One region of the Pantoea sp. X-Soil-YNGN-844 genome, then DNA from elsewhere that is predicted to be linked to it. Evidence: predicted binding sites of a transcription regulator. Region 1 holds the regulator's gene; the other holds the start of a gene.

Region 1 (19,422 bases):
AAGTGATGCGCACCGACGATCATTTTGGCCGCGCAGTCCCGGATGTCCAGGTGCTGGCGGAGCAGGCGACGGCGCAGTTGCAGCCGCGCATTGAGCAGGCGCTGGTGATTACCCAGGGCTTTATCGGCAGTGAAAGCGAAGGGCGTACCACCACTTTAGGGCGTGGCGGCAGTGATTACACCGCCGCGCTGCTGGGCGAAGCGCTGAATGCGGCGCGAGTCGATATCTGGACGGATGTGCCGGGTATCTATACCACCGATCCGCGCGTCGTGCCGACGGCGAAGCGTATCGATGAAATCACCTTCGAAGAAGCCGCTGAGATGGCGACGTTTGGTGCCAAAGTATTGCATCCGGCGACGCTGCTGCCCGCCGTGCGCCGGGGTATTCCGGTCTTCGTCGGTTCCAGCAAGGATCCGGCCGCAGGCGGTACCCGCGTCTGCAACGAAACCCGCAATCCGCCGCTGTTCCGGGCGCTGGCGTTGCGTCGTAAGCAGACGCTGTTAACGCTGCACAGCCTTAACATGCTGCATACGTTTGGTTTCCTCGCCGAACTGTTTAACATTCTGGCGCGTCATAACGTCTCCGTTGACCTGATCACCACCTCCGAAGTGAGCGTGGCGCTGACGCTGGACACCACCGGATCGACCTCAACCAGCGCCAGTCTGCTGACCCAGGCGCTGCTGACTGAACTCTCGTCGCTGTGCCGGGTAGAAGTGGAGGAAGATCTGGCGCTGGTGGCGATTATCGGCAATGAGCTGTCAAAAGCCTGCGGTGTCGGCAAAGAGGTGTTTGGTGTGCTCGACCCGTTCAACCTGCGGATGATTTGCTATGGGGCCAGCAGCTACAATCTCTGCTTCCTGGTGCCGGGCAACGACGCGGAAAGCGTAGTCCGTACGCTGCACCGCAATCTGTTCGAGTAAATTTATCTGCTGTTCAGGCCGCGTCTGCGCGGCCTGAACAGCGGCAAAAAAACTTCACTTCGTTCTGATCCTCCGCTGGTTTCTTTCTCCCAGATAATTCAATTAATCCAACGTCTTATTGCCCACTATTGCCAAATGGCAACCCCTTTCTTTGCGCATTTCGTGTACCGGCGTTGCGCTCTCTTTCCTCAGATTTATAATCCCGCCGCTGAATCAATTCACCCAAATTTAGGAAATATCATGAAAAGGTTAGTCGCAGAGGCGCTGGGGACTTTTGTACTGGTCGCAGGCGGTTGTGGTAGTGCCGTACTGTCAGCGGCGTTCCCGGAACTGGGCATTGGCTTCATGGGCGTCGCGCTGGCTTTCGGTCTGAGCGTACTGGTCATGGCGTATGCAGTTGGTCATATCTCAGGCGGTCATTTTAATCCGGCGGTCACTCTGGGATTAGTGGCAGGCGGACGTTTCTCCGCCTCGCAGGCCATTCCTTACATCATCGCACAACTGGTGGGCGGCATTGCTGCTGGCGCGGTGCTTTATCTGATCGCCAGCGGTAAAGGCGACTTCAGCGCAGCGGCCAGCGGCTTTGCGGCGAACGGTTACGGCGAACACTCGCCGGGCGGCTTCAGTTTGCAGGCAGGCATGATCACTGAGGTCGTGATGACGGCTATCTTCCTGATTGTGATCATGGGCGCGACCAGCGAACGCGCGCCAAAAGGCTTTGCGCCGATCGCGATTGGTCTGGCGTTAACCCTGATCCACCTGATCAGCATTCCGGTGACTAACACTTCTGTTAACCCGGCACGCAGCACCGCAGCAGCCCTCTTCCAGGGGGACTGGGCGATCGCTCAGCTGTGGATGTTCTGGTTGATGCCGATTATCGGCGCCGTGATTGGTGGTTTGATCTACCGCGGTTTAGAGGATAAAGCAGCGTAATTTCGTCGATATTCAGCGGATCGGCAGCAGTCGATCCGCATTTTCCTGCCTCGCCCCATCTTCGCCTTACGCCATGATAATGAAGTGTTATGATCCCGGCCTCGTCACGGCAGTCGTTCCTGCATGATGACGCTCTATGGCAAATCTGCACTAAACATAACATTCTTATAAGGAAGTCTGGCTATGCTCGCCACGTTAACCCGCCTGTTCCCGCTCTGGGCCGTGCTGCTGTCTGTCGCCGCTTATTACTCTCCAGGTACCTTTCTCGGCATCGGCCCCTGGGTCACTTATCTGCTGATGCTGATTATGTTCGGCATGGGCGTGACCCTGAATATCGACGATTTCAAACGGGTGCTGACCCGGCCTGCACCGGTGATTGCCGGCACTTTTCTGCACTATCTGGTGATGCCGTTAGCCGCCTGGGGGCTGGCAAAACTGTTTCATATGCCGCCCGATCTGGCCGCCGGTATGATTCTGGTCGGCTCAGTTGCCAGCGGCACCGCCAGCAACGTGATGATCTATCTGGCGAAAGGCGATGTGGCGCTGTCGGTAACCATTTCTTCCGTCTCTGCGTTAGTGGGCGTGTTCGCTACGCCGCTGTTAACCCGCTTTTATGTGGATACCCACATTCAGGTTGATGTGGTGGGCATGCTGCTGAGCATCGTGAAGATCGTGGTGATCCCAATCAGCCTCGGACTGATCATTCATCACAGCATGAACAGCGTGGTTCGCCGGGTGGAGCCGTGGCTGCCTGCGTTTTCGATGGTCTGCATTCTGCTGATCATCAGCGCGGTGGTGGCGGGCAGTCAGGGCTTCATCGGATCGGTAGGATTGATGGTGATCGCGGCGGTGATCCTGCATAACGCGATTGGTCTGCTTGGCGGTTACTGGGGCGGCAAACTGTTTGGCTTTGATGAGTCAACCTGCCGTACGCTGGCGCTGGAGGTCGGCATGCAGAACTCCGGTCTGGCGGCGACGCTGGGCAAACTCTACTTCTCGCCGCTGGCGGCATTGCCGGGCGCACTCTTCTCGGTGTGGCACAACCTGTCAGGTTCGCTGCTGGCGGGTTACTGGTCCGGTAAGCCGATTAAGAAGAAGTAACTGTGGCGGCGCATTATTGCGATGCGCCGCTTCTCACTGCTGTTGCGCCGGACGAGTGCTCCGGCGTAATTGTCTGTTCACACCCCTTATTCATAATCTCGTTCATCGTCGGGCTGGTCCAGTACGGTATAGGCCACGCTGCAGAACAGGGAATTCAGGCGCTTCATGTCGCCGAGTAAACCGAGGTGCAGCGAGCTGGTTTCAATGCTCTGCACGTTCTGCTGATGCAGGCGATCAACGTGGGCGTGAGAGTAGCGACGAATCATCAGGCGGAAGCGATGTTTTGCGCGGCGCAGACGTCTGGCGCTGGTGACATCGTGCGAAAGAAAGACTGACAGGCTCATTCTGAGGTTGGCGATCAACAGTTCCTGCAACTCCTGCAGCTCCTTTAATCCCTCGGCAGAAAACGCGCGGCCCGCTGCCAGCGACTTGTCAGCGACATCGCCGCTCATCCGCTCAATAATGTCACCGGCCTGCTCCAGATTCAGCGACATCTCAATAATTTCACCCCAGCGGCGCGAATCCTCTTCGGGCAAATCCTCTTTGGGCATCCGCGCGAGATAAAGTTTGATGGCGGTATAGAGCACATCGACATCATCATCCAGCCGACGCACCGTGCGCTCCTCGCGGGACTCGCCATGCACGACTTTATTAAACGCTTCCAGCATCTGCTCCAGCACGTCACCTATTCGCAGCGCTTCGCGGGCGGCATTCACCAGCGCCAGCGCCGGGGTATCCAGCGCGCTGCGATCGAGATGCTTTGGCTTAAGCTGCAGCGCGTTGTCGACGTCGTCGGCAATGAGCCGACGGCAGAGGCGCGCCATCAGGTCAGCAAACGGCACCATCGCCACGCAGCGGATCAGGTTGTAAAACACATGGAAGAAAATCACTAACTCTTCATCGTTGACCGGCAGCTTATCGAGCCAGGTCGCCACAATATCGACAAACGGCAGAATCAGGACGCAGCCAATGAACTTGAACAGCAGGCTGCCGAGCGCTACGCGTTTGCCCGCGGCATTCGAGCCGCTGGCGTTGATCATCGCCAGCAGACCGCTACCGAGATTGGCACCAATCACCAGACAGAGCGCGACCTTGAACGAAATCACGCCGGTGGCAGTCAGTGTCGCGGTAATCAGCACAGCGGCCAGACTGGAGTAACTGATAATGGCAAACACTGCGCCCAGCAGCGCATCAAGCATCACGTCGCCGGTCAGGCTGGAGAAGAGCACCTGCACACCGGCGGCCTGGGTAATCGGACGCGCCGCTTCGACAATCAGCTGCAGCGCCAGCAATATCAGGCCCAGGCCGATACTGGCACGGCCTAACTGACCGGCGCGGGTCTGTTTGCGGCTGAGGAAGAACACCACGCCAAAGAAGATAAACAGCGGTGAGAGCCAGGAGAGGTCAAAGGTCAGGATGCGCGCCATGATAGCGGTACCGACATCCGCGCCCAGGATCACCACCAGCGCGGGCGTCAGGCTGACCAGATTCTGTGCCACAAACGAGGTGACCAGCAATGTCGTGGCATTGCTGCTCTGTACCAGCGTAGTCACGCCGAGACCCGCCAGAAACGCCATTGGTTTTTTTTCTATACTGCGGCTCAGCACGCGGCGCAGATCGGCACCGTAAACCCGCATGATGCCGGTTCGCACGATATGTGTGCCCCAGACCAGCAGGGCCACTGCAGAAAGCAGATTAAGCAGAGTTAACACGGGGTATCGCTCCTCGTTTGTCAGGCTTCAAACAGCACAGACTGCCAGCCTGACAGCAAGAGCAATCTGTGAAGGGGATTGCCGTGCTATGCGTGATTTTTTCCTGTGTTTTAAGCCACCTGGCGCAAAGTCGACAGCTCTAATTGTAGACCAATCTGCCTGCCAGCGGGGTGCAAATCCGCCGCCGATCGGTTAAGCACATCGACCGAAAGCTCCACGTCATGCGCCCGGATACGGTAGCGGATGACGTTGCCCAGCAGGCTGTGGCTGAGGATTTCCGCAGGAATACCCTGGCCCGGCGCGGTAAACAGCATCGATTCCGGGCGAATGGCGACCTGGCTGTGGAAAGGCTGGCCGGTCAGCCGCGTCGCCTGCTCGGCACTCAGCAGGTTGTAATTGCCAATAAATCCGGCGACAAAGAGATCGACCGGCTGGGTATAGAGCGCTTCGGCATCGCCGTTCTGCACGATTTTGCCCCGGTTCATCAGCACAATGCGGTCGGAGAGCGTCAGCGCCTCCTCCTGATCGTGGGTGACGAAGAGGGTGGTGAGATTCAGCTCGCGCTGAATGCGCCGGATTTGATCGCGCAGATGGCGACGGATGCGCGCATCCAGCGCCGACAGCGGCTCATCCAACAGCAGCAGACGCGGACGCGTCACCAGCGAACGCGCCAGCGCCACGCGCTGACACTGGCCGCCTGACAGCTGATGCGGATAACGACGCGCATACTCACTGAGTTCCACCAGTTCCAGCACCTCCAGCACCCGCTGGCGGATCTGTGCCTCGGGCAGCTTCTGCATCTTCAGGCCAAACGCGACGTTCTTCTCCACCGTCATGTTGGGAAAAAGCGCATAGCTCTGGAACACCATGCCAATGGCGCGTTTCTGTGGGGCCAGCGGCACGATATCTTTGCCCTCCAGCCTGATTTCACCGCTGTCGACGCTGGTTAATCCCGCCAGACAGCGCAGCAGCGTCGATTTGCCGCAGCCGCTGGGGCCGAGCAGGGTGACGAACTCTCCTTCGGCGGCGCTGAAATCGATCTGCTCAAAAATCGGCGTCGGTCCATAGGACTTGTTCAGCTCTCTGACCTCAAGGTAACTCATATTCAGCCTCGTTCAGGATTCAGGGCGTTGGCCAGCCAGGTGACCAGCAACACCACAAAGAAGTAGGAGATCACCAGCGCGCTGGTGAAGTGACCGCTGCCGTTCCGCATATTGAACAGGTAAACCTGCAGGGTTTCATAGCGGTTGCCGACCAGCAGGTTAGCGAAGACAAACTCACCAATCAGAAAGGAGAACGAGAGCAGCACGGCAATCAGCATCCCCTTGCGCAGGTTAGGCAGCACCACCCACAGCGCCGCCTGCCAGGTGCTGGCACCCAGCAGCTGTGCAGCATCAATCAGCTCTTTAAGGTTGATCGCCTGCATATTGTTCGCCAGCGCCCGATAGATAAAGGGCAGTGCGATGGTGAAGTAGCAGCCGATTAAGATCCACGGCGTGCCGGTCAGCATCAGCGGTGACGAAGAGTAGAGCTGGAGTAATCCCACGGATGACACCACCGGCGGCACGGCAAAAGGCATCAGGATCAGGATGTTCATCACCGAATCCAGTCGGGGAAAGTAGTAAGCGATTACAAACATGGCAGGCAGCACCAGCACCAGCGAGAAGAGCAGCGCACCAAAGCAAATCAGCAGCGAATGGCCCAGCGCCGTCAGAAAACGTGGATCGCTCCAGAGCTGGATGAACCACTTCAGGCTATAGCCCTGCGGCAGAATGGTATTGCTCCAGTCGGACGAAATCGCATAGAGCAGCGTCGCCAGCAACGGCAGCGCCAGCAGAGTAAAGAGTAACCCGACCATGATCCGGTGATAGAGATGCTCAGCACGTGACATGACGGCTCCTTTCATGGCTGTTTCGCATTGAGATAGCTGCGGCGCACCAGATACTGCTGCACCAGGGTGATCAGCGCCATGATTGCCACCAGCAGCATCGCCAGCGCGCTGCCGGTGTTGGGATCGAGCGAAATATCACCGGAGACCAGCGCGGCGATGCGCACCGGCACCACGTTGAAATTACCGGTGGTCAGCGCATAAATCGTGGCGTAAGCGCCCAGCGCATTCGCCAGCAGGATCACAAAGGTTCCGAGCAGCGCCGGGAACAGAATCGGCAGAGCGATGTGCCAGACGTAGCGCCAGCGGCTGGCACCCAGCAGCGCAGCGGACTCCTGCCACTCTTTTTTCAGCCCGTCGAACGCCGGGAAGAGCAGCAATACGCCCAGCGGGATCTGAAACCAGGTGTAAACCAGCACCATGCCGTTGCGCGAGAAGAGTCGGAAGCTCTCAATCACACCATAATGGCGCAGCAGCAGCGTCAGGCAGCCGTTCAGCCCCAGCAGAATCACAAAGGCAAACGCCAGCGGGACACCGGCAAAGTTGCTGGTCATGTTGGTAAAAGAGATAAGAAAGCGCTGCAGTCGTCCGCCGCCGAGCTGATGCAGCGAATAGCCAGTGATGAGCGCAATCAGCAGTCCCCAGACGCTGGACCAGAGCGAGATATCCAGTGAGAAGCGAAATGCCTGCTGGTAGAACGGTGAGGTGAGGATGTCGTGATAGTTATCCCAGCCCCACTGGCTGTTCATGTCACTCCAGAAGCTGTTGATGGCGATCCACAGCAGCGGGGCCAGCTGAATGGCGACCCAGAACAGGGTGAAAGGCAACAGCAGCAGCAGTGCGAATCCTTTTCCCTTCATCTTTGCGGCTCCGCCAGCAGCCCGCGACAGACCGGCTTGTCATGCGCCACTTCCAGCAGTTCACACAGCGTGCCGCACAGATCGGTCTGCTGCGGCGCAAGGTCAGGCTGCAGCGAGAAAGCGTGGCCAAAGACAAACAGCGGCACCGTGGTCTCCTCCGGCAGAATTCCGCCGTGGGAGCGATCGTCATTCATGCCGTGATCGGCCGTCACCATCACCTGGTAGCCTTCGGCCAGCCACAGCGGCATCCACTGCGACAGCAGGCCGTCGGCAATGCGTGCCCGGTTGCGGTACTGCGGCGAGGAGAGCCCCGACTTATGACCGGCATCGTCGATATTCATCGGGTGGATTAGCAGGAAATCGGGATCGTGACGCAGCCGCAGGCTCTCTGCATCTTCGAACAGATGTGAGTCGGGATAGCTATCGTCAGAATAAAAATGGCCGTACTGAATCGGCAGGTCTGGCGCGTCGGTGTGACGATCGCGCGCCGGAACGAACGGTGTGCGGTTATAAAGCTCACTTACCCAGTGGTAGGCCGCCGCCGCTGTCGTCAGCCCTGCCGCGCGCGCAAAGTGAAACACGCTGCGTTCGCGACTTAACCGGCTGACGCCATTATGAATAATGCCGCTTCTCACCGGAGGAACGCCGGTCAGAATGCACTCATAAAGCGGGCGCGACAGCGACGGTAATTCACAGGTCATACGGTAATAGAACCCGTTGCCCTGCGAACACTCGGCATGCAGGTAACCCATTGCATGTTGTGCGACCTGATTGCTCAGTCCGTCCAGTACCACCAGGATGGTTTTCATTCCGTTCTCCCTGCCGTGAATTACTGCTGCATGTTGATGATGACGTTTTCCTGCCACAGGCGCGGCAGCATTTTCGACGATTTATCCCAGGCAGCCTGATCCTTAACCGGACGGGCATTTTTATATTCGGACTGCGGCAGCAGGCGAGCCTGAACGTCCGCTGGCAGTGTCAGATGCTCGGCACGAATCGGGCGCGCATAGCCCTTCGCCAGATTGATCTGTCCCTGGTCTGAGAAGATATATTCGCGCGTCAGTTTTGCGGCGGCAGGGTGTTTCGCATATTTGTTGATGATAGTGGTGTAGCCGGAAGTGACGGAGCCGTCAGACGGGATTACCACTTCATAGCGATTTTTGTCGATCTGGTCACGGTAGTTCAGGGCGTTAAAGTCCCATACCACCGCCATCTGCACTTCGCCTTTTTCGATGTTAGCGATTACCGGATCGGTCACGCCAAGACGACCCTGTTTGGCCAGATCGGCAAAGAACGCCAGCGCCGGTTTCAGGTTCTTTTCATCGCCGCCTAAGGCGTAGTTTGCAGCCAGTACGCCATTAGCCGCCTGAGCTGCCACACCGACGTCGCCGATAGTAACCACATACTTACCTTTCTTCAGATCGGCCCAGCTGTGGGGAATATCTTTCACCTGCTGCTTGTCGATCAGAAAGGCAATGGTGCCGGTGTAGGCCAGCGCCCAGTGACCGTCTTTATCTTTGGCCCAGGCCGGAATCTGATCCCAGTGCGTCGGTTTGTAAGGCTGGGTTACCCCTTTGGCGACGGCAATCGGGCCAAAGGCGGCGCCCACGTCACCGATATCAGCGCTGGCGTTCTCTTTCTCTGCATCGAATTTCGCCAGCTCCTGCGCCGATGACATATCGGTATCGCTGTGCTTAAGGCCATATTTGCTGCTGATGTCGTTCCAGGTATCTTTCCAGTTGGCCCAGCTATCCGGCATCCCGACGCTGTTGACCTGACCTTCACTGCGCGCGGCTTTTTCGAGTGCGGCGAGGTCGTTATCGGCGGCCTGCGCAACGGGCAGGGTGAGGACTACAGCACTGGCTACTACAGAGGCGATAAACGCTTTCATCTCAGTTGCTCCGGGTGTAAGTTGATGGGCCTGGCTGGACTAGTCCAGCAAGAACCGAGCCAATGTAGCTCCTCTATATGAACGATTTATGACAAGGCGGCGCGGTGCGGGGAAGGGACGACAAAAGACGCGGACCGTTCGCCCACCTCAGGCGCGTTTACCTGAACAGTAAGAGTGCGAAGTCGCACCAAAATGAGGCTACTGTTGTGGAGTCGATAGCACTCAAAACGGCGGATGCGATTGCCAGCGCACTGCTGACGCGCATCCAGGCCGGTGAGTTCAGCGGCGGGCGACTGCCAGCGGAACGTGCCTTAAGCGAGGCTTTCAGCACCACGCGGATTACCCTGCGGGAAGCGCTGGGTAAGCTGGAGGCCCAGGGGATGATCTACCGGGAACTGCGTCGCGGCTGGTTTATCGCGCCACCACGTCTGATTTACAACCCGCTGCATCACAGCCACTTTCATGCCATGGCGAGGGAGCAGGGACGGCAGGCGACCACCGAAGTCATCGCCGCAGAACAGGTTGCGGCGCACGACAGCGTAGCAGCCGCGCTGCGTCTGGCTCCAGGTTCGTCGGTTTACTGTATTCGCCGCCTGCGGCGCATTGATGGGCGTGCGGTGCTCTATGTAGAACACTACCTTAATCCGCGTTTTTTCCCTGGCCTGCTCAATGAAGATCTGACCCGCTCCCTGACCGATCTTTATGACCAGCGCTACGGCATTCGCTACGGCGGCGCGCGCTTCACGATTCTGCCCGGCCCGTTGCCGGAGATTGCTGCACCTACGCTGAATGTCGCGCCGGGCAGCCCCGGTCTGCTGATCACCCGTATTAACCGCAATCAGCAAAAAGAGGTGATTGATTGCGACTGTGAATACTGGCGGTACGACGCGCTCTGTGTGGATGTGGAGGCTTAGGGTTATTGTGATTTGCATCACACTCACGCATGATGTTGCGCGCTGATAACTCCTTTTTAAAGGCGCAACATGAGTGACAAAAATCCTTTGGCCCGCCACCTTGCAACGGTTCTGCAATGGGTGCTGAATCTGGGTCTGCTGAGTCTGGCGATCATCCTGATCGTCTTTTTAGGCAAAGAGACTATTCATCTGGCAAACGTCCTGTTTAACACCGGCGAGCAGGCCTCTTCATACCTGCTGATTGAGGGAATTGTTATCTATTTCCTCTACTTCGAATTTATTGCCCTGATTGTTAAGTACTTTCAGTCGGGCTATCACTTTCCCCTGCGCTACTTTGTCTATATCGGTATCACGGCCATTATCCGCCTGATTATCGTCGACCATAAAAATCCCTTCGATACCCTCTGCTACTCAGCGGCGATTCTGATTCTGGTTGTCACGCTGTGGCTGGCCAACAGTAACCGGCTGAAACGCGAGTAATCCCCCTGCCGTCTGACACGACGGCAGGTGTTCGCATCGCCGCTCTGCGCTAAACTAGCGTCCTGAAAATTATCGGGAGTGGTGCCATGTCGCAAGACGCACTCAGCTTATTACGTTCGCTCAACTGGCTTTCTCCGTCGCAGGCCACCCTTGCGCCGCCCTTGCTCGACTGGCTGATGGAGGAGGATTCGATGACGCGCCGCTTTGAGCAGCACTGTCAGCGGGTCACGGTTCAGCCGCTGCGTGAAGGCTTTATCGACGCCAGCGAGTTAGGTGAGGAAAGGGCGTTGTTGCCAGGTGATGAACGCTTCTGGCTGCGCGAAGTGCTGCTGTCCGGCGACGATCAGCCCTGGCTGGCTGGCCGCACGCTGGTGCCGGAAAGCACCCTTAACGGGCCAGAGGCAATGCTGCAACAGCTCGGCACCCGTCCTCTTGGGCGCTATCTTTTTTCGTCGTCGACGCTGACCCGCGATTTTATTGAGCCGGGGCAGGTGGAGGGATTGTGGGGACGACGTTCCCGTCTGCGTCTCTCCGGCAAACCGCTGCTGCTGACTGAACTGTTTTTACCGGCATCGCCGCTTTATCGCGATCTGGTCTGAGGATTTTGTGGTGCAAACGAGCTTAAGTATGAATAAATGGCGGGCCTACGCTCGCCTGATGCGTATCGACAAACCGATCGGGACGCTGCTGCTGATGTGGCCCACGCTCTGGGCATTATGGCTGGCTGACAGGGCGATCCCGCCACTGCCGGTGCTGGTGGTATTCGTTGCCGGGGTGTTTGTGATGCGCGCGGCGGGTTGTGTGATCAATGACTACGCCGACCGCAAAGTTGATGGTCATGTGGAGCGTACGAAGCACCGGCCACTGGCCAGCGGCGCGGTGAGTGCAAAAGAGGCGAAGCTGCTGTTCGTGATCCTGGCGCTGGTGGCTTTTGCGCTGGTGCTGACCATGAACCTGATGACGATCATGCTCTCCGTCGTGGGACTGGCGCTGGCCTGGGTCTATCCCTTTATGAAGCGCTACACCCACCTGCCGCAGGTGGTGCTGGGGGCCGCGTTTGGCTGGGCGATTCCTATGGCCTGGTCCGCAGTTAGTGAGTCCTTACCTCTGGTCTGCTGGCTGGTGTTTATTGCCAACATTTGCTGGACGGTCGCTTACGACACCCAGTATGCGATGGTTGATCGGGATGATGACCTCAAGATTGGCGTAAAGTCGACGGCGATTTTATTTGGTCGTTTCGACAAGCTGATCATCGGGTTGCTGCAACTGGCAACCCTGCTGCTGATGGCGCTGGTGGGCATGATGCTGCATCTGAACGGCGCCTTCTACTGGACGCTGCTGCTGGCGGCTGCGCTGTTTGTTTATCAGCAGAAGCTGATCGCCGGACGCGAGCGCCAGCCCTGTTTCCAGGCTTTTCTCAATAATAACTATGTCGGGATGGTGCTGTTCCTCGGTGTGCTGATGAATTCTCCGCCGTTCAGCCAGCTGTTCTGATAGAGAGATTCCAGACATAAAAAGGCGATCCGGGAAGTCGCCAAACCTGATGAGGGTGAATCTGGCAGCAATGGATAAGCTCAACGAGCAGGGAACATGGGCAGAAGAGGAAAGCGTCCCGCGCCAGGGACGGCGCGGGCCGAGCAGTCAGGGATGACGCTTTTGCGTCTTTCCGATCTGACCATGTTCCCTGAGCAGGCACCGTCTTACAGCGAATCGGACCAGACCTGGTCTATAAAAAAGGCGACCTCATGAGGTCGCCTTTTTACTGGGCGCGGGTGTCAGTCGTGCGCCACCGCGGTTTCAATCGTCATGCGGACATCACTGGTGACCAGGTCAGCCAGGATATGCCAGGTCGCCAGGGTCTGCGCGACATCGGCATCACCGCTGTCGCTGATATACCCTTCGTCACGCAGCGTCAGCACCAGTGAGGTAAAGACCGCTTTGTCGAAGAACTCCGGCGCGTTGATACCGTGCAGTACCGACAGACGCTGCGCCAGCGTCCGGCTCTCTTTCTCCAGCGTGCCACGGTTAATCGTCGGCTTGGCGCTGAGAATAGAGAAGGTAATGGCATAACGCTGCAGCGTTTCGCGCACACCGGCAGCCAGCAGTTGCAGCGTGCGGTAGCGTGCCGCAGTAAAGCGCAACTCACCGGCTTCGAAGGTAATCAGGCCCTGACGCGCCAGCTCCTGACTGATATCGGTCAGCAGTTGCGGCAGCTCATCGGTCTGCCAGCGCAGGAACAGTTCGCTCTTCAGCATCGGGTAGATCAGGCTCACCTGACGCAGCAGTTCGGCTTCAGTCAGCGTCTGATGCTGCTGAACTATGGCGGCAATCAGCGACGGCATCACCAGCATGTGATGAATATTGTTGCGATAGTAGGTCATCAGCACCGCCTGCTCACGCGGCAGAATGATGATGTCGCCAATACTGTCCTTTTCACTCTCAAACTTATTCATACCCATGGCGTGATCCAGCAGCGCTTCCGCTGAAAGATCGGGTACGGTCGCGTTAGGTGAATAAGGCACATTGCGCAGCAACTGGGTATAGCACTCCAGCTGTTCAATCAGCTGTTCACGGGTGAGTGAGCGCTGACGTGACGCCAGCAAAGCGGTAACACAGAGGTTCATGGCATTGGCCGCGCCCGCTTCATTGATACGCACCATCAGACTGGCCGCGATATCATTGACCGTCGGTGTTAACCAGCTCGGACGCTGCGGCTCAATCGGATCGATGGCATCGCGCCATTCCGGCACCTGCTTATTGAGATAGTTGACCAGCGGCAGCGGCTCGCCAAAGTTAACATAACCCTGACCGAGATTGCGCAGCTTGCGCAAGCCACGCACCATCTGCATGAAGCCCTCTTTCTCTTTCGCCGCGCCGCGCAGTTCTTTGGCGTAAGTACCCACTTCCATCACGTGCTCATAGCCGATGTAGATCGGCACCAGCGTGATCGGGCGGTTACCGCCGCGCAGCATCGCCTGCAATGTCATGGCTAAGGTGCCGGTTTTCGGGTCCAGCAGGCGGCCGGTACGAGAACGACCACCCTCGACAAAGTACTCAACCGAATAGCCGCGGGTAAACAGCTCGCCGAGATATTCACGGAACACCGTGGCGTAGAGCTTGTTGCCTTTAAAAGTACGACGAATAAAGAATGCGCCCAGACGACGGAAAATCGGGCCGGCTGGCCAGAAGTTGAGGTTGATACCGGCAGCAATGTGTGGCGGGACCAGGCCCTGATGATAGAGCACGTAGGAGAGCAGCAGATAATCCATGTGGCTGCGATGGCACGGCACATAGACAATCTCGTGGCCATCCTGCGCCAGCTGGCGCACTTTTTCGCCGCCATTGACGTTGATGCCCTGATAGAGACGACTCCAGAGCCAGCCCATCACGCGGTCGGTAACGCGAATCGCTTCATAAGAGAAGTTGGCGGCAATTTCTTCCATCATCTCGACAGCATTCTGCTGCGCTTTCTCATGGGAGATTTTTTTGCTGCGTGCTTCATCTTCGACGGCTTTTTCAATCGCTTTGGATTGCAGCAGACGGTTAAACAGATCCTGACGCGCCGGTAACCGCGGGCCAATCGCCGCCAGCCGCTGACGGGCAAAATGGATGCGCGCCACGCGAGCCAGTTTCTGGGCAATCGACTTATCCGTACCGTGTTCCGTGGCCATGCGGCGCAGCGAAACGGTCGGCGAGAAGCGAACAAAACTGTCGCGTCCGTGCCAGATCACCGCAAAGAATTTCTGTACGCCGTTCAGCACCCGCAGGTGTGGCGTGGCTTCGCCCTGAACTTCACGTCCTGGTGCGCGACCAAACATCACCGTTACCGGCAGCATCTGGATATCCAGCGTAGGATTATTGCGATGCAGATCGAGGTAATCGTGAAAGATTTTCACCGATTCCACGCTGGGCACAAAATAGGGGAAGACGCGCGGGCCATCGTGGATAAATACGTGGCGCGGCAGCAGTGAACCATCAATCTCCAGCGGAGAGAGCGGGTCAGGCAGATGATGCCGCAGACACTGCGCGCGTAAAGTCAGTAAGTCGGCCTTCGAATCGTAAGGCAAAACATACATAATAGGTCGGGTCGGATCCAGACCATGTTCAGACACGGGATCGGCCGGAATGGCCTTACTTTTTACCAAAAACGACAGTGGTAAATTAAGCAATTTGTAATAGAGTTTACGCCAACCTGACATAGACAACATGAAGCCTCTTGTTAGCAAAGCGCCGCAAGCATACCAGAAAGTGCAGCGAAGATCTGTGGTGGTGCCAATTGCACGCAGCCCAGACATTGACGTCAATCCGATAAAAGGGTTCCCACATCATGGCAAATAATGCCACCGGACTTATCAGAATAGTTAAAGCCGCAGGTTACTCCTGGCAGGGACTGCGTGCCGCCTGGCAACATGAAGCGGCGTTTCGTCAGGAAGCCCTGGCTGCGCTGGTCGCCATTATTATCGCCTGCTGGCTGGATGTCGATGTGGTCTCACGCATCCTGATGATCGGGGCAGTGGTGCTGGTCGTCATTGTTGAAATCCTTAATAGCGCCATTGAAGCGGTCGTTGACCGCATCGGTCAGGAGCATCATCCGCTGGCGGGCCGGGCCAAAGATATGGGCTCTGCGGCGGTACTGATCAGCATCTTACTGGCACTGTTTGTCTGGATCGCGCTGCTCTGGACACATTTGCGATAAGCGTTCCATATCGCGCCGGAAGCCGCGTTTTGCCTGACAATCGGTTTCCATTTCGCCAATACCTGTATATACTCACAGCGACTGTATAAACAACCAGGGGGCGGGATGAAAGCATTAACCAGCAGGCAGCAGCAGGTCTATGACCTGATTCGCGACCATATTTCTTCAACAGGCATGCCGCCTACGCGCGCAGAGATTGCTGCACAACTGGGCTTCCGCTCACCGAATGCGGCAGAAGAGCACCTGAAAGCGCTGGCGCGTAAAGGTGTCATTGAGATCGTTTCGGGTGCATCGCGCGGCATTCGTCTGTTAATGGAAGAAGAAGCCTCAGAAGGCATACCGTTGATTGGCCGGGTTGCTGCCGGTGAGCCGATCATGGCGCAGGAACATATCGAAACCCACTACAAGGTCGATCCGGGCCTGTTTAAGCCGTCTGCCGACTTCCTGCTGCGCGTCAGCGGAATGTCGATGAAAGATATCGGGATTATGGATGGCGACCTGCTCGCGGTACATAAAACCCAGGATGTGCGCAACGGCCAGGTTGTCGTTGCCCGCATCGATGATGAAGTCACCGTTAAGCGCTGGAAAAAGCAGGGTGCTATCGTGCATCTGCTGCCTGAAAACAGTGATTTTGACCCGATTGTTGTCGATACCCGTGCACAGTCCCTGACCATTGAAGGTTTGGCGGTTGGCGTGGTGCGCAACGGCGAGTGGCTCTGATTTTAGGCCTGCGTGCATTCGCCTTTTCTGATGCTATTCTGTCTGCCCTAATTTTGTCGCTGACTGTTTTGCGCAGCGACACCGAGCACGGAACGGCGAATGCGCTTTATCACGGCAACCGATAAAAATCTCTGGCGGCTTGCGCTGCCGATGATCCTTTCAAATATCACCGTTCCCTTACTGGGAGTGGTCGATACTGCAGTTATTGGTCATCTCGACAGCCCTGTCTATCTTGGCGGGGTTGCGGTCGGGACCACGGTGACCAGCTTCCTCTTTATGCTGCTGCTTTTCCTTAGAATGAGTACGACTGGCCTTACGGCGCAGGCGTTTGGTGCGGACGATAAAACCGCGCTGGCACGCGCACTGACGCAGCCGCTGATCATTGCGCTGCTGGCAGGTGTACTGTTCATCGCTTTACGTTATCCGATTATTCAGCTGGCGACCCATCTGGTTGGCGGTAATCCCGCGGTACTGGAACAGGCGGCGCTGTTTATTCAGATTCGCTGGCTCAGTGCGCCTGCTACGCTGGCAAATCTGGTCATTCTGGGCTGGCTGCTGGGCGTGCAGTATGCGCGCGCGCCGGTGATCCTGCTGGTGGTGGGCAATGTGGTTAATATCGTACTCGATCTCTGGCTGGTCATAGGCCTGCACTGGGGTGTCGCGGGTGCGGCAACCGCCACGGCGCTGGCGGAGTACATTACGCTGGGTGTCGGCAGCATCATGGTCTGGCGGGTCCTGAAGCTGCGTGGTATTCCCCTGAGCCTGCTGAAGCAGAGCTGGCGCGGTGACAGCGGCCGGCTGCTGCGGCTGAACCGGGATATCATGCTGCGCTCACTGATGCTGCAACTCTGTTTCGCCTCGCTGACCGTGCTGGGCGCGCGGCTGGGCCCGGATGTGGTGGCAGTTAACGCGGTATTGCTGATGTTCATCACGTTCACGGCCTATGCGCTGGATGGCTTCGCCTACGCGGTTGAAGCGTTTGCCGGCGAGGCGCATGGTGCAAAAGATGGCGGCAAACTGCGGCGCGTCTGGCACTCTGCCTGTCGGCAGGCGGTGGTGGTGGCGCTGTTCTTCTCGCTGATCTATGCCATTGCTGGCCCGCAGATTGTTACCCTGTTGACCTCCCTTCCTTCGCTGCAACAAAGTGCTGACCGCTATCTGGTCTGGCAGATCGTTATGCCGCTGATCGGTGTCTGGTGTTATCTGCTGGATGGGATGTTTATCGGCGCGACGCGCGGACGTGAGATGCGTAACAGCATGGTGGTAGCAGCAGCAGGCTACTTTCTGACGCTGCTGAGCGTACCGGCGCTGGGCAATCACGGACTGTGGCTGGCGGTAACGGTTTTCCTGGCGCTGCGCGGTCTGTCACTGTGGCTCATCTGGCGCAGGCACTGGCGTCAGAACAGCTGGTTTGATGCCTGACGCTGTACAGGCTGATACAGATTATTCCGTATTATTCCGGGTTTGTGAATCTGGCTACTACAATTAACTTTATCCGGCGCAGTTAACCAGCGCTTTATATCGTTATTTTGTTAAGTAACAAGATAATCATTAAACCCCGAGGATTGGAGGTCTGCCATGAATAAAGATGAAGCGAGCGGCAACTGGAAGCAGTTTAAAGGCAAAATGAAAGAGAAATGGGGCAAGCTGACCGACGATGACATGCAGGTTATCGAAGGCAAACGCGATCAGCTGGTCGGCAAAATCCAGGAACGTTATGGCTATGCGAAAGATGAAGCAGAGCGTGAAGTGACGGACTGGGAAGGCCAGAATAAAGACCACCGCTGGTAATGCAGCGCTGATCAGTTAACACGTTCCGGTGCACCCGCACCGGAACCACACAAAGATGCGCCAGTTACCCGCGTTTTCCCCGCTTTTTACCCTCATCCTGATGATCGTGTTCGCAGCTTTCATGGTGCGTACAGGCTTCTACTGCAGCACAATTTTCACACAGGCCATGCGCTTCAATCACACTGTGGCGTAAAGCGAACTGCGCTTCACCCGCCAGCGTCGCGATAATCTTCTCCACGCCCTGCGCCTGTTTCTCCGTTACCGCTGCACAGCGGTCGCAGACCAGCATCACTGAGGTATGCGCCGGTGCCTCAAAGTGGTGACACATGACGTAGCTATTGTTGGACTCCACCCGATGAATGAAACCCTGCTCCAGCAGGAAATCGAGTGCCCGATATACGGTGGGGGGCTTGGCCTGCGGTTCGTTGATGCGGAGTTGATCCAGCAGATCGTAAGCGCTGATCGAGCCTGGCTGTTCGGCCATCAGGCGCAATACCTCAGCACGCTGCGAAGTCAGACGTACACCGCGCTGCAGGCACATTTTTTCAGCCTGAATCAAAATTTGCTGCGACGTCATGTTTGTCATGAAAAATTCTCCGCTGGATAAGTGATGTTATTTTATCACACATAGTTTTGCGGCGCCGATGTTCGTTTTCGCCTGTTAAAACAGCATTATTTGCCTGATAAAGCAGCATTTTAAGAATTTCAGCCGCTATCTATCTCAAATCTGACGAGAAATCAGATCCATTCTCAATCGACATGAAGCGGAATTTGTTGGCATTTTGCTTTGCATCTCACTGAGTTAAGAAGTAATGTTCAGAAAGACTTAAGGAAAGTCTGGCAGTATTTGAAATAACCCGACACAGTCTGAACAATTACAACGGTTTTTTGATTGGAAAACGTCCAATCCTTTGAATTAAGACACTGTTTCCTTTGAATTCACAGCAATAACGCGTTAGCCAGGGTTCACAATAGGGCTAACAAACTATTCAGTCGTTGAATGTTTCAATGACAATTTCTCAGGTGATGGCAGGCAAATGGTGAAAAAATCCGCTCAACGTTCAGCGCTGAATTATTCCGCTGCAGCGACCGCGCTTTTCCTTTCTTCTTCCGCCATGGCGGCAGGGACCTGGTATGATGCACGTAATGACGCCATGGGTGGCACCGGCGTAGCATCTTCTGTTTATGGCTCAGCAGTGCTGGCGAACCCGGCATTAATGACGCGTGCTAAATCTGACGATAACGTCAGCATTATTATTCCCTCGGCAGGTATTCAGGTTACTGACAAAGATAAGCTGATCGATAAAGTCGATGATATTACCGACACCGTGGATCGCTATCGCGACGTGATTGGTAACCTGACTTTTGCGGATTATCTGCGTGGCTACCCTGAACTGCGTGCTGCCTCCGGCGACGTCGCTGACAAGCTCAGCGATTTGCGCGGTAACAAAGCGGACGGCAGTGCAGGCGTGGCCGTGGCCGTCACGATCCCTAATGAGACCCTGCCTTTTGCGTT
Region 2 (4,073 bases), on a different replicon from region 1:
AGTTGTTCCAGGTCAGTGAGTTAGCAGATTTTCCACCGCACTGAGAAAGCATCTGGAAATCACAGGGTATGATCTGATCGAAGGTCTGAACCTTGTTCATCATTCCGATACGCCATGTCATCCTGCGGTCATCGAAACTTCGGGCAAAAGTCAGCCAGCCCAGGCGGGTGATCGATTGCCCGCCCCAGCTCTCCTGCGTAAGATCGTTAACATTCATCCGCGGATCCTGCACGCGTCGGGTGGTCAGATCGTCGTTGTGATTACGATTAACGATATTCGCTTCGATACGTGCATCGGGAATATTTGTCCAGTGCGACAAATCCTGATTAAAGGTCAAAGCAAACTGATCGATATAAGCAACGTGTGAGGCATGATTGTAGCCACCGCCGCCATTCCAGCTAATTTCATTCAGATAACCCAGGTTATAAGCAAATCCATTATCGTTAAGCGATTTACGAAGGCCATACATATCTCCCAAAACAGGATCCGGTGGAGATTCAAACCCTAATACCGTTCCGCTCCATTCCTGCGCCGTCGACAAGGGAGACAAGGTCAATAATGAGAGTGCGCACAGCATGCTTTTATATTTCATCTTAGCAACCTGTTTTTGATTTTAATGATGTACGGTTCGCAGGAGAGCCCTGAACCTGCTGTCATCTACGTCATGCTTCCCTGGCCTGAACAGGCCGATTAATTATTGCCAGTCTTATTAATGACTTACTCCTTTTCGGAGTAAATTTAAGGCAAAAAAAAACCTAAGCACCCCACAGTGGTTAAGACTGTGGAACGCTTAGGTTTTGCCTGTTATCCAGTAACAACCCTTCGCTGAAAACGGCTCTACCCTAACACTGCTTTTTTAAATTGAATAGCACTGCCGGATTATTTAACTAAAAATGTGAGCCACTTAACAATTGATATCTCTCATTTCATATAGCTGGTGTCGATTAATAATCCAAATGAAGTAAGAAACCCACCAGGGAATGTTATATTAGTTTTCTTACTAATTCATTTAATTAAGATTGATGGTATTTCTCAGTAGAATTAAAATACTCACCCGGCGTCAAAAGCTTTGAAATGAATGATCCAAAATCCAGATTATTGAATTTTGATTAATGCTATAACGCTGAGTTTAAAAAATATAGCTGGCTGATTTGCGTGATTTACAGGGAGATTGCAGGCAGGCATTCAGCGCAAGGGAACGACAGGAGGATTTGTTTTGAATGACCTGACAAAAAGATCAGATGACTCGTCAATCAGAAACAGCAACGCCGGAAGGTTCGCTTCCGGCGTTGTGGCAGTTACGCAGCTTTAACGGCGCGTACTTTCTTCGCCGCTGGCTCTTCCGCCTGGTCATCCGCATCCTCTTCTGCCACGGCTTCAGGCTTCGTCGCAACTGCGGCCACGTCCGGCAGTTTACTGGTGCGCAGAATATGCTGCACCGCATCTTTCTGCTCGGCAATCAGCAGGCCAAGCGTTTCTGCCTGAGATTCGTCCAGTGCCGGTTGATGCTGTAACAGCCAGTCAGTGAAGGCTTCGGCCATATCGAGCATTTTGTCGTAGGCATCGGCCTCTTTCTTATTGGCAAACGTCATCTTCTCTTCACCCTTTCTGACTACAACAAATTTTGTTTCAACAGCCATCTTTTCGCCCTCAGGTACTGTGTATGCATACAGTATATCATGCCGGTTATGCTTTGACAGCAGAGAATAGAGTTTATCGGTTATGCACGAGCTAACCTTAACCGGACGCAGGTTTTTTTCTTTTTCCTGTCGCTTTTCTGCCGGACGTTACGCTGACTACACCAGCAACTCTTCAAGGAACATCGCCAGCGCCTTGCGCGGATCGTCCTCTTCGGAAACGATCACCTCGATCCCCCACTGCCCCAGCACCTCTTTGGCTACCGGGTTATTACGGTTAGTGAACAGATACGATTTTGGCCGGGCCGTCGCCAGCCCGGTGCGGCCCCACATCTTGGTCAGACGGTAAAACAGCAGACGAATATTGAAATCACTGATGCTGTAGCCGACAAACAGCACGGAGTTGCCCATTACGTCATGGGTAAGTTTGATATCGAGCGGTGAGTCAAAATAGAGGCGTTCGAAATAGCTGCTCTCATCGAGCACGATAGAGGTGTCATCATCGAAGTCACCGTGCAGCTTGATGATGTGACGTTTATCTTCAGTCAGCGAGACCAGGTCTGCGGCGTTCGCCACTTTGTAATAGGGGACGCCGTGCGCTTCGTGCGCCGCTTCCAGCCAGCGATCGTAATTGGTGGTGTAGATGCGCGAGAAGTTACCCTGGGTAATCATGGTATGAATTTCAGAAGACCGGACATCGATATCCGGCCGGTGCCACTCGCGATCCATCCAGCTGCGCAGCGGGCCAAGCGAGCCTTTCTTTTGCTTGTAATACTCCGCCAGCGACAGGTGCGTACCGTAGGTATTAAAGATTTTTGGATCGTAACCCAGCTCGTTAGCAAGGTGAGCAATCAGTTCATGCCACTCGGGGAGGCCAAAATTACGCGAAATACCGGCACCGGCAAACAGAATCAGCTTGCCGGAATCATAGGCGCGTTTGAGTTCAGGTTTCATGCCACTCCCCGCGAGGTTTTTAAAAAGGTAGCGAAGCGATCCAGCGCGATGCGCCGCATCGAGATCTCATTCTTGAGTTCGCCCATTTCTGCAAAGGTCTGCTCATAGCCTTCGGGGATAAACACGCAATCCCACTGGAAGCCGCGCGTCCCGGCGGGTTTCGCGGCGATGGTGCCGCGCAGTTCACCCGAGAACTGATACATTTTGCGGCCGTCGCAGTAGCCGAGCACCGTTTTGGCCGTCACGGCCTGGCTGTCCAGTCCCTGCACCAGCGCGGTAAAGCGCTCAGCGTCGAGGCGGTTCCAGAAGATGCGGGTCAGACCGGCGGGCAGACCATTGAGGCCATCCAGATAGAGACCGGTATGCTCAACAAACAACGGTCGCCCAATCAGCGAAAAGGCTTTGGTCAGTTTATCGCGCACAAGGTCCAGCTCGTTTTCAGTCTGAATTTCTTCGATGCGACGGGCGATGGGTAATACTTCGACCCCGACAGGCTCGAGTATCTTACGCACCTCCGCCAGCTTTTGCTCATTGGCAGAAAGGAATCTGATTTTCATGGGGCTTCCAGGTCAATTACTCCGCCACGCAGTGAGGATTTTTACGAAAACAGGCGGGCAGGATAAATCACTAACGCTGGAGAGTGTAGTTCAATTCTGGGGTCATCAGATTGCAGAACCGGCTTCAGCACGAGAGCCGGTTCTGCCGACTCAGTAAACAATACCCGGCGGATTCACTGTGGAGTGCGTCACAGCTTCATCCTGTTCACCCCAGCGGACCAGCACCTGCTGATACTGCCCACCTATGATGGTGCCATCCAGCGCAGTCTGCAATGCGGGTGCCAGGCCATTCCCCTTTTTAGTGGTCACGGCAACCCAGGCGCGGAACGGTCCGCTGCCAACCAGCTTTGTCTGGCCGCGTGACGCTACTTTCCAGGCGGCCATTGAGTGCGGGCCAAAGATCGCATCGGCCCGCCCCGACAGCAGCGTCAGCGTCGCTGAGGCATCATCGGTGAGATAGACTGGCGTCACCGCGGGCAGACCTTTAGCCCGGTTCTGCTGATCCCAGCTCAGTAATATGCGCTCCTGATTGGTGCCCGACGACACGATGATCCGCTTACCGGCAATATCAGGCGGACTGCTGATCTGGCTGATTTTACTGTCGCTTTTTACCGCAAAGGCGTGGTTATCAGCGCGATAGGTCGCAAAATCGAACTTCTTCTTACGCTCCTCAGTAACGGCAATGTTAAACATGGCGACATCATAGCGTCCGGCACTGATGCCCAGTGGCCAGTCCTCCCACGAGGCCGGAACCAGCTTCAGCTTTAACCCCAGACTGTCAGCCAGCAGCCTGGCGATGTCCGGATCGCTGCCGATCCGCGTGACGTTGTCAGACGCCAGCAGCGACAGCGGCGGTGAGTTAGTCGCGGCGGTCGCCACCGTCAGCGTGCCGGGTTCGATAAAGTGAAAGTCAGCCGGGATTTTC

The links. Region 1 encodes LexA, which represses DNA repair genes until DNA is damaged. Its sites were predicted from a motif close to TNCTGTATGTACATACAGNA; they were not measured.
Region 2: AC6I8C_RS20060 (YebG family protein) is a predicted target of LexA. The motif match lies at 1,656-1,675, and genes of this name have one in related genera.

Annotation. Positions count from the first base shown of each region.
Region 1 covers NZ_AP036007.1:304,713-324,134, forward strand. The annotation lists gene lysC (lysine-sensitive aspartokinase 3) at 1-920, shown strand, start outside; gene aqpZ (aquaporin Z) at 1,161-1,853, shown strand; gene panS (ketopantoate/pantoate/pantothenate transporter PanS) at 2,037-2,954, shown strand; gene AC6I8C_RS01305 (Na/Pi cotransporter family protein) at 3,041-4,666, opposite strand; gene AC6I8C_RS01310 (ABC transporter ATP-binding protein) at 4,777-5,769, opposite strand; gene AC6I8C_RS01315 (ABC transporter permease) at 5,772-6,557, opposite strand; gene AC6I8C_RS01320 (ABC transporter permease) at 6,569-7,414, opposite strand; gene AC6I8C_RS01325 (alkaline phosphatase family protein) at 7,411-8,223, opposite strand; gene AC6I8C_RS01330 (ABC transporter substrate-binding protein) at 8,244-9,305, opposite strand; gene AC6I8C_RS01335 (UTRA domain-containing protein) at 9,512-10,219, shown strand; gene psiE (phosphate-starvation-inducible protein PsiE) at 10,289-10,699, shown strand; gene ubiC (chorismate lyase) at 10,786-11,298, shown strand; gene ubiA (4-hydroxybenzoate octaprenyltransferase) at 11,327-12,193, shown strand; gene plsB (glycerol-3-phosphate 1-O-acyltransferase PlsB) at 12,475-14,898, opposite strand; gene AC6I8C_RS01360 (diacylglycerol kinase) at 15,027-15,395, shown strand; gene lexA (transcriptional repressor LexA) at 15,501-16,115, shown strand; gene dinF (MATE family efflux transporter DinF) at 16,215-17,537, shown strand; gene AC6I8C_RS01375 (CsbD family protein) at 17,694-17,906, shown strand; gene zur (zinc uptake transcriptional repressor Zur) at 17,971-18,492, opposite strand; gene AC6I8C_RS01385 (conjugal transfer protein TraF) at 18,944-19,422, shown strand, end outside.
Region 2 covers NZ_AP036008.1:257,369-261,441, reverse strand. The annotation lists gene AC6I8C_RS20065 (carbohydrate porin) at 1-577, opposite strand, end outside; gene AC6I8C_RS20060 (YebG family protein) at 1,299-1,640, opposite strand; gene AC6I8C_RS20055 (SIR2 family protein) at 1,797-2,591, opposite strand; gene AC6I8C_RS20050 (non-canonical purine NTP pyrophosphatase) at 2,588-3,148, opposite strand; gene AC6I8C_RS20045 (ABC transporter substrate-binding protein) at 3,299-4,073, opposite strand, start outside.